One region of the Pseudomonas sp. PP3 genome, then DNA from elsewhere that is predicted to be linked to it. Evidence: predicted binding sites of a transcription regulator. Region 1 holds the regulator's gene; the other holds the start of a gene.

Region 1 (4,211 bases):
GTATTTGAAAGAAAGCAGGATACACCTGCTATCGAACGTAAGAGGACAGTATGAGGCTCGTTAAAACCCTCCCTATTTTGCTCGGTCTGGGCGCAGCACTGGGAAGCGTGAGCGCCTGGGCTCTGCCGACCGATCAGCAGCAGCCTATCCGCATTCAGGCCGACGATGCCCAACTGGACGACAAGAATGGCGTTGCCACCTACACGGGCGATGTGATCATTACCCAAGGGTCGATGAAAGTGACCGGCAATAAAGTCACCATGACCCGTGCGCCGAATGGCGACATCGACGTTGTGACTTCGGTGGGCAACCTGGCCTACTTCGAGCAACTGCAAACGGCGGGCGACACCAAGCCGGTGCAGGGCTACGGCGTCACCATCCAGTACCACGCCACGCAAGACCGCGTCGTGCTGATCGACCGCGCCAAGGTCATCGACAAGGACGGCAACGTGACCCAGGGCGAGAAAATCGTCTATGACACCAACAAGAAGCTCGCCAGCGCCGGCCGCGCAACAGGCACCAACGTGACCGAGTCGCGTCCGCGCATTGACATGGTGATCCAGCCGAAAAAGAAAACCGACGAGCAAAAGGCCCAGTAATGGCAACTCTGAAAGCTCAGCATCTGGCCAAGAGCTACAAGAGCCGCCAGGTCGTGCGTGACGTCAGCCTGTCTATCGACAGCGGTCAGATCGTCGGCCTGCTCGGCCCCAACGGCGCCGGCAAGACCACCTGCTTCTACATGATCGTCGGCCTGGTGCAGGCCGATCAGGGCCGCGTACTGATCGACGACCTGGACGTCAGCCACCAGCCAATGCACGGTCGTGCGAAGGCTGGCATCGGCTATCTTCCGCAAGAAGCATCGATCTTCCGCAAACTCTCGGTAGCCGACAACATCATGGCGATCCTCGAGACCCGCAAGGAACTCGACAAGGCCGGCCGTCGCAAGGAACTGGAAAGCCTGCTGCAGGAATTCCACATCAGCCACATCCGCGACAACCTCGGCATGAGCCTGTCTGGTGGTGAGCGCCGCCGCGTGGAAATCGCCCGGGCACTGGCCACCAACCCGAAATTCATCCTCCTCGACGAACCTTTCGCCGGTGTGGACCCGATTTCGGTGGGCGACATCAAACAGATCATCCATCACCTCAAGGCCAAAGGCATTGGCGTACTGATCACTGACCACAACGTCCGTGAAACCCTGGATATCTGTGAGACCGCCTACATCGTCAACGATGGCCAGCTGATCGCTGAAGGCGACGCCGAGACCATCCTGGCTAACGATCTGGTCAAGGAAGTGTATCTGGGCCACGAGTTCCGCCTGTAAGCGCTGAAGTCGTGATGGCGGCACAGTTCGCGACAAACAGTAAAAATCAACAGGTTTTTATTGTTACAGCGCTCTAGGCAAACACTTCAGTTTCAGGCATATAATTTGCTTATGTTTGGCGCTTCGGCGCCCTGTAGTGGATGGCGCATGTGCGCCGGCGAATAAGGTGTTAAGCCCCTGCCATGAAACCATCGCTAGTCTTGAGAATGGGCCAGCAGCTGACGATGACACCGCAGCTGCAACAGGCCATCCGCCTGCTCCAATTGTCGACCCTGGACCTGCAACAGGAAATCCAGGAGGCCCTGGAGTCCAATCCGATGCTCGAACGCCAGGAAGAAGGCGAGGATTTCGACAATTCCGACCCCCTGGCCGACAACGCCGAACAAAAACCCAACGTAGAGATCCAGGAACCCTCTTACCAGGAAAGCGCCCCGACGGTAGATAACCTCGAGGAAGGCGACTGGAACGAGCGTATCCCCAATGAGCTGCCGGTCGATACCGCGTGGGAAGACGTCTACCAGACCAGCGCCAGCAGCCTGCCGAGCAACGATGACGACGAGTGGGATTTCACCACCCGCACCTCGGCCGGCGAGAGCCTGCAGAGCCATCTGCTGTGGCAACTGAACCTGGCACCGATGTCCGACACCGATCGCCTGATTGCCGTGACCCTGATCGATTGCATTAACAATCAGGGCTATCTGGACGAGACACTCGAGGAAATCCTTGAAGCGTTCGATCCGGAACTGGACATCGAACTGGACGAAATCGAAGCCGTCCTGCACCGCATCCAGCAATTCGAACCGGCCGGCATCGGCGCCCGCAACCTCGGCGAATGCCTGTTGCTGCAACTGCGCCAGCTGCCTGCCAAGACACCGTGGCTGGCTGAAGCCAAGCGTCTGGTCACTGACTACATCGACCTGCTCGGCAGCCGTGATTACAGCCAGCTGATGCGTCGCATGAAGCTCAAGGAAGACGAACTGCGCCAGGTCATCGAACTGGTTCAGAGCCTCAACCCGCGCCCGGGCTCGCAAATCGAGTCCTCCGAAGCCGAGTACGTCGTTCCCGACGTCATCGTGCGCAAGGACAACGAACGCTGGCTGGTGGAGCTCAATCAGGAATCGGTGCCACGGCTGCGGGTCAACGCCCAGTACGCCGGCTTTGTACGCCGGGCCGACACCAGCGCCGACAACACCTTCATGCGCAATCAGTTGCAGGAAGCCCGCTGGTTCATCAAGAGCCTGCAGAGCCGCAACGAAACCCTGATGAAAGTAGCCACCCAGATCGTCGAGCATCAGCGCGGCTTCCTGGAATACGGCGACGAAGCCATGAAACCCCTGGTCCTGCATGACATTGCTGAAGCAGTCGGCATGCACGAGTCGACCATCTCCCGGGTGACCACACAAAAGTTCATGCATACCCCTCGGGGAATTTATGAGCTGAAATACTTTTTCTCCAGCCACGTCAGCACCTCCGAAGGCGGCGAATGCTCGTCTACGGCGATCCGCGCGATCATCAAAAAACTGGTTGCCGCTGAAAATCAGAAAAAGCCGTTGAGTGACAGCAAGATCGCTGGTTTACTGGAGGCACAAGGCATTCAGGTGGCTCGCCGCACCGTCGCCAAGTACCGCGAATCCCTCGGGATCGCGCCTTCGAGCGAACGCAAGCGGTTGATGTAGAGCCACGCCACAGCGTTCCAGTGGCAGATCATCTGATCTGCCGCTTTATGCACTGGCAACGAAGGAGAAGCTGTATGCAAGTCAACATCAGTGGACACCAACTGGAAGTGACCGAACCTCTTCGCACCTACATCGGCGAAAAACTCGAACGATTAGAGAGGCATTTCGACAAGATCACCAACGTGCAGGTCACGATGACGGTCGAAAAGCTCAAACAGAAAATCGAAGCCACGCTGCATATTCCCGGCAATGAAGTGGTCGCCAACGCGGAACATACCGACATGTACGCAGCGATCGACGCCTTGACCGACAAGCTGGATAAACAACTCAAAAAGCATAAGGAAAAGACCCAGAGCCTCCTCCAGGGCGCGACCGGTCGTTAACACTCCCTACCCATGATCCGACTTGAAAGCATCCTGACCCCCGGCCGTTCCCTGGTGAACGTGCCGGGCGGCAGTAAAAAGAAAGCCCTCGAGCAAATTGCCAACCTCATCCATCGCGAAGTGCCGGATCTGGCCATGCAGGATGTCTTCGAGAGCCTGGTCGCCCGTGAAAAACTCGGTTCAACCGGTTTTGGCAACGGTATCGCCATCCCCCACTGCCGCCTCAAGGGCTGTACTTCACCCATCAGTGCCTTGATGCACCTTGACGCCCCTATCGATTTCGATGCCATCGACGGCGCACCGGTTGACCTGCTGTTCGTTCTGCTGGTCCCGGAAGCCGCTACCGATGCGCACCTGGAACTGCTTCGTCAGATCGCCAGCATGCTCGACCGCAAGGAAGTGCGTGAAAAACTGCGCAGCGCGCCGAGCAATGAAGCCTTGTATCAGGTTGTCCTGGACGAGCAAAACGGGCATTAATCATGCGCTTGATCATCGTCAGCGGTCGCTCCGGCTCAGGTAAAAGTACCGCCCTCGATGTACTCGAGGACAACGGCTATTACTGCATCGACAACCTGCCTGCCGGGTTGCTGCCAGAGCTGGCCGAGCGCGCACTGATCCACACCGAACTGGCACAACCGCTGGTTGCCGTGTCCATCGATGCGCGCAACTTGCCGAGTCACCTGTCGCGGTTTCCGGAGCTGCTCGAAGAAGTCCGCAGCCGGCACATCCAGTGTGATGTCCTGTACCTGGATGCCGATGAAGAAACCCTGCTCAAACGCTTTTCGGAAACCCGCCGTCGTCACCCATTGAGCAGCGCCAATCGCTCGC
Region 2 (4,211 bases), 1.9 Mb from region 1:
GGTGCCCGGTCTGGGCAGCCTTGATGGCGATTTCGGCGGTTTCGAGATCGCGGATTTCGCCGACCATGATCACGTCCGGATCCTGACGCAGGAACGAGCGCAGCGCCTGGGCGAAATCCATGCCCTGCTTGGGATTGACGTTGACCTGGTTGATGCCTTCCATGTTGATTTCGACCGGGTCTTCGGCGGTCGAAATGTTGATGTCCACGGTATTGAGAATGTTCAGCCCGGTGTAGAGCGACACGGTTTTGCCCGAGCCGGTGGGGCCGGTCACCAGAATCATGCCTTGCGGCTGTTTCAGGGCCGCCATGTACAGGTCTTTCTGGTCGGGCTCGTACCCAAGGGCGTCGATGCCCATTTGCGCGCTGGCGGGGTCGAGAATCCGGATCACCACTTTCTCGCCCCACAAAGTGGGCAAGGTATTGACCCGAAAGTCGATGGACTTGCTTTTTGACAGGCGCATCTTGATCCGGCCGTCCTGGGGCCTGCGACGTTCGGAGATGTCGAGGCTGGCCATGACTTTCAGGCGTGCGGCGATGCGGTTGGCCAGCTGGATCGGCGGCCTGGCGACTTCATGCAACACACCATCGGTACGCATGCGCACGCGGTAGTGCTTTTCGTAGGGTTCGAAATGCAGGTCGGAAGAACCGCTCCTGATCGCGTCGAGCAGCATTTTATGGACGAAACGCACCACCGGGGCGTCATCGGCCTCCTGACCGCCGATAGCGTCCTGGCTTTTGTCATGGGTGGCCTCGATGTCCAGGCCATCGAGGTCGACGTCGGCGGTTTCTTCCAGGCCAGTGCCAGGGTTGTCGAAGAATTTCTCGATGGCATCGCTGAGCTTGTCGTCTTCGACCAGGATCGCTTCGGTGGTGAGCCCGGTGCTGAACTGGATGTCGTTGATGGCCTGATGGTTGGTCGGGTCGGAAACCCCAACGAACAACTTGTTGCCACGGCGCCAGAGGGGCAGGGCGTGATGCTGGCGCACGAGCTTCTCGCTGACCAGCCCCTTGGGCTGCATGTCCTTGTCCAACGCATGCAGGTCCAGCAGAGCCATGCCGAAGTGCTCCGAGGCGATCTCGGCGACCTGGCGGCTTTTCACCAGTTTGTTCTGCACCAGGTAACTGACCAGGGACATACGGTTGCGTTGGGCTTGCTGGTACGCCTGTTGCGCGCTTTTGTCAGTAAGCAGCTCGGCCAGGATCAACTGCTTGGCCAGACCGCTGAGGGCGATGTCATTCATTGGGATACCGGACGCAGACAGTTCATGAGTTATAGCCTAGTCAAGCGACTGAACCAAACCAGCGGCTCCGAGGTGACAAAAAGTGTCAGATAGTGCGGATCCTGGGAGTAGGAAAGTTCTTTAGGCCCGGCGAGTACCCCGCCAACACGGCGTACCGGGCTTGGCATGGGCTGTGCTGCGACAGGTTCAGATCATGAGATTTCGACTCATGCACGGAGGCTGTCTATGAAGACTCAAAAAGGTTTTACCCTGATCGAGCTGCTGATCGTGGTGGCGATCATCGGCATTCTCGCGACGTTTGCGATACCGGCGTACTCCAAGTACCAGGCGCGGGCCAAGGTCACGGCGGGGCTGGCGGAGATTTCGGCGTTGAAGGTGCCATTTGAAGACTTGATGAACCAGGGAACCGACCCGGACCTGACAAAAGTGGGTGGTACGGCAACGACGTCGAACTGCACCACCACCGCCTCGGGCAAGGCGGCTGACGGGACGGGTGAAATCGCCTGTACGATTCTGAATGCACCAGGGCCGGTGCTGAATCAAACCATCACTCTGAAACGCGCCCTGACCGGTTGGACTTGCTCCACGACGGTCGATCAGGAGTTCGCGCCGAAGGGGTGTGCCGGTGTGGCACCCAAAGTCTGACCTTGGCTGATCGCCTGAAACCCCGCCTTGTGCGTGATGCTGTTCAGTTAAGGACGAACATTGTATCTGTGGCGAGGGAGCTTGCTCCCGCTGGACTGCGTAGCGGTCCCATTTTCGGGGCCGCTTCGCGCCCCAGCGGGAGCAAGCTCCCTCGCCACAGGTTACTGATTGCTCGCTCTATCTCTTAACTGAACAGCATTGCGCCTCGTGCGGTTTTTTTTACCCTCTCCATGCTCATGCATGGCCTCTATCCACCCCTGCCGGGCATCGCTACATCCAGGCAAAATACGGTGTACCTCAAGCAACACTCATTGAGTACGTAAGACGGTTCCTAGGACTGTTCTGATTTACATTTTGAACATTAAATCTGTTTTCAGACGCCTCTCCAGCATCCACGCATCCTTGCGCCTCTCCTTCGCTAAAAAACCATACAGAGCCACCATATCGCCACGGTTGTGCCGGTGAATTTGCGCCCGCTAACGTCCAGCCATCACGGCTCGGTCAGCGATCATCACCTCGGACATAACAAATCGATCTGGAGGGTGGCAGCACTGTGCAAGGAGAGAAATATTCAAGCGGACTGATGGAGAGAGAAAGGATGCATCTGACGCAAATGGCCGCGGTGCGAAGCGAAGACCCGAAAGGTGGCAACCAATGAGCCACGAAGACATGTACTGCGTGGCGCAACTCACGACCCGGTTGATGCCCAATTGCAACACCGTGCGCAAAATGGAAGTACCCGCTGACCTGCCGGGGGTGGTGATTTTCCTGCACGGCGTGAATGACCCTGGGGCGTCCTACGAATCAGTGGAAACCGGATTGTGTCAGGGGGTGAACGAACGGCTGGATCGACCGGATCTGAAGGCGGGGCGGTATGGGGCGGCTTACAGTGCGGCTAAAGAAGTGCCGCTTGAAACGTTGAGCAATGATCAGAGTGCCGTTCTCGATGATCCTGACACTTATCTTTATCGCCGAGATACTAACGCCCCAAAAACCCGTAGCCTGATGATCCCGTTCTACTGGGGCTATCGGGCCGCGCCGGAACACGTCAAGCGTGATGACGCCGGTGATCCGTTCCGGATGCGCAACCAGTTTCAGGATATCCACGGCAATCGCCTGGATCGCCACTTTGCCAAGGCTGGCGGATTTTTCGTCAACGCCACCAATAACCTGCAAGAGATGTACGGCGAGGGCTTCAAGGCCAACGTGAAAACCGGCGCCGTGGAGCGTTTGAGCCCGAACAATTTCCTGCTGTTCGCCAATGCACCGCTGCGGCATTACTTTGTGTTCGCCGCGCACCGGCTGGCGATGCTGGTCCGTGAGATTCGCCGGGTATCACCCGATGAAACCATCAGCATCATGGGGCATAGCCAGGGCACCTTGATCGCCCTGTTGGCGCAGGCCCTGTTGATGGACAAGGACCAGCGTTGCGCCGATACCCTGATTCTCGTGGACTCGCCTTACAGCGTGCTGCCCAAGGTCACCCCCAAGGACCATGACACCCTCGCCACACTGATCGGTATTGTCAGCGCGGTCACGCAAACGCCCCATGCGCAGCCTCCACTATCCGCGCTCCGGGATATCAAGACCTATGGCGGTCGCAGCGGCCCGCGCTGGTCACCTACACAAGGCTCGCGGCCCGATAAAATCGGCAACCACACGGTGTTTCCCGAGCGCGACAATCGCGGCAAGGTGTATGTGTATTTTTGCCCCGACGACACCACCGTGGCGCTGGATGATGTGCAAGGCATCGGCACCTACGGCGTGCCCGATGCCACGCCCGACGGGCGACCGGCGATGATTGCGCTGCAATCGATGGGCTTTTATCAACGGCTGTGGACCAAACGCCAGCGTGACGGCGAGCCGGTGCTGGTGGGCAAGTCGCCGCAACCCGAGTTCATCCGCGCGCCGGGCGAGCACCGTTACCCGGGCGCGTCCATGCTCATCGGCGTGGCTTCGCAAGCGCCGATCGCCAAGGGGCAGGAACGCCTGATCAATGCCGAGGCCCTGACCCCGCCCCATGCGCCGCAGATGTTTGGCGGCGAAGCCATCCAGGGCAGCCCGACCACTGCCGGCCTGGACAAACCCGATGAAGTTGCCAAAAGCATCGCCCTGGGCAAAGACGCCGCGACCTTTTTGTGGATCAGGATGCCCGTCGAATATGACGCGCCCAACACCACGCAGCAGGAGGCGCTGGCGCGGTTTAACGGATTAACCGAAGACCCGGAGGATCACACCCGCGCCGTCCGCAAAGGCGCGGCTCGTACTCGCACCAGTTCTTTTCACGAGCGCGAGGAAACCCCTCGAGAAGCCCGGGCGCGCA

What was found. The regulator sigma-54, encoded in region 1, starts transcription at its own class of promoters, with help from an activator protein. The targets are predictions, from matches to a motif close to ANTGGCATNNANNTTGCTNT.
Region 2: the regulator sigma-54 is predicted to act here: its motif matches at 1,403-1,422, upstream of KHO07_RS04265 (pilin).

The regions. Positions count from the first base shown of each region.
Region 1 is NZ_HG995459.1:5,415,044-5,419,254, forward strand. It holds gene lptC (LPS export ABC transporter periplasmic protein LptC) at 1-64, shown strand, start outside; gene lptA (lipopolysaccharide transport periplasmic protein LptA) at 51-599, shown strand; gene lptB (LPS export ABC transporter ATP-binding protein) at 599-1,324, shown strand; gene KHO07_RS24680 (RNA polymerase factor sigma-54) at 1,507-3,000, shown strand; gene raiA (ribosome-associated translation inhibitor RaiA) at 3,075-3,383, shown strand; gene ptsN (PTS IIA-like nitrogen regulatory protein PtsN) at 3,396-3,860, shown strand; gene rapZ (RNase adapter RapZ) at 3,863-4,211, shown strand, end outside.
Region 2 is NZ_HG995459.1:920,023-924,233, forward strand. It holds gene pilB (type IV-A pilus assembly ATPase PilB) at 1-1,243, opposite strand, end outside; gene KHO07_RS04265 (pilin) at 1,469-1,888, shown strand; partial or broken gene KHO07_RS04270 (DUF3274 domain-containing protein) at 2,543-4,211, shown strand, end outside.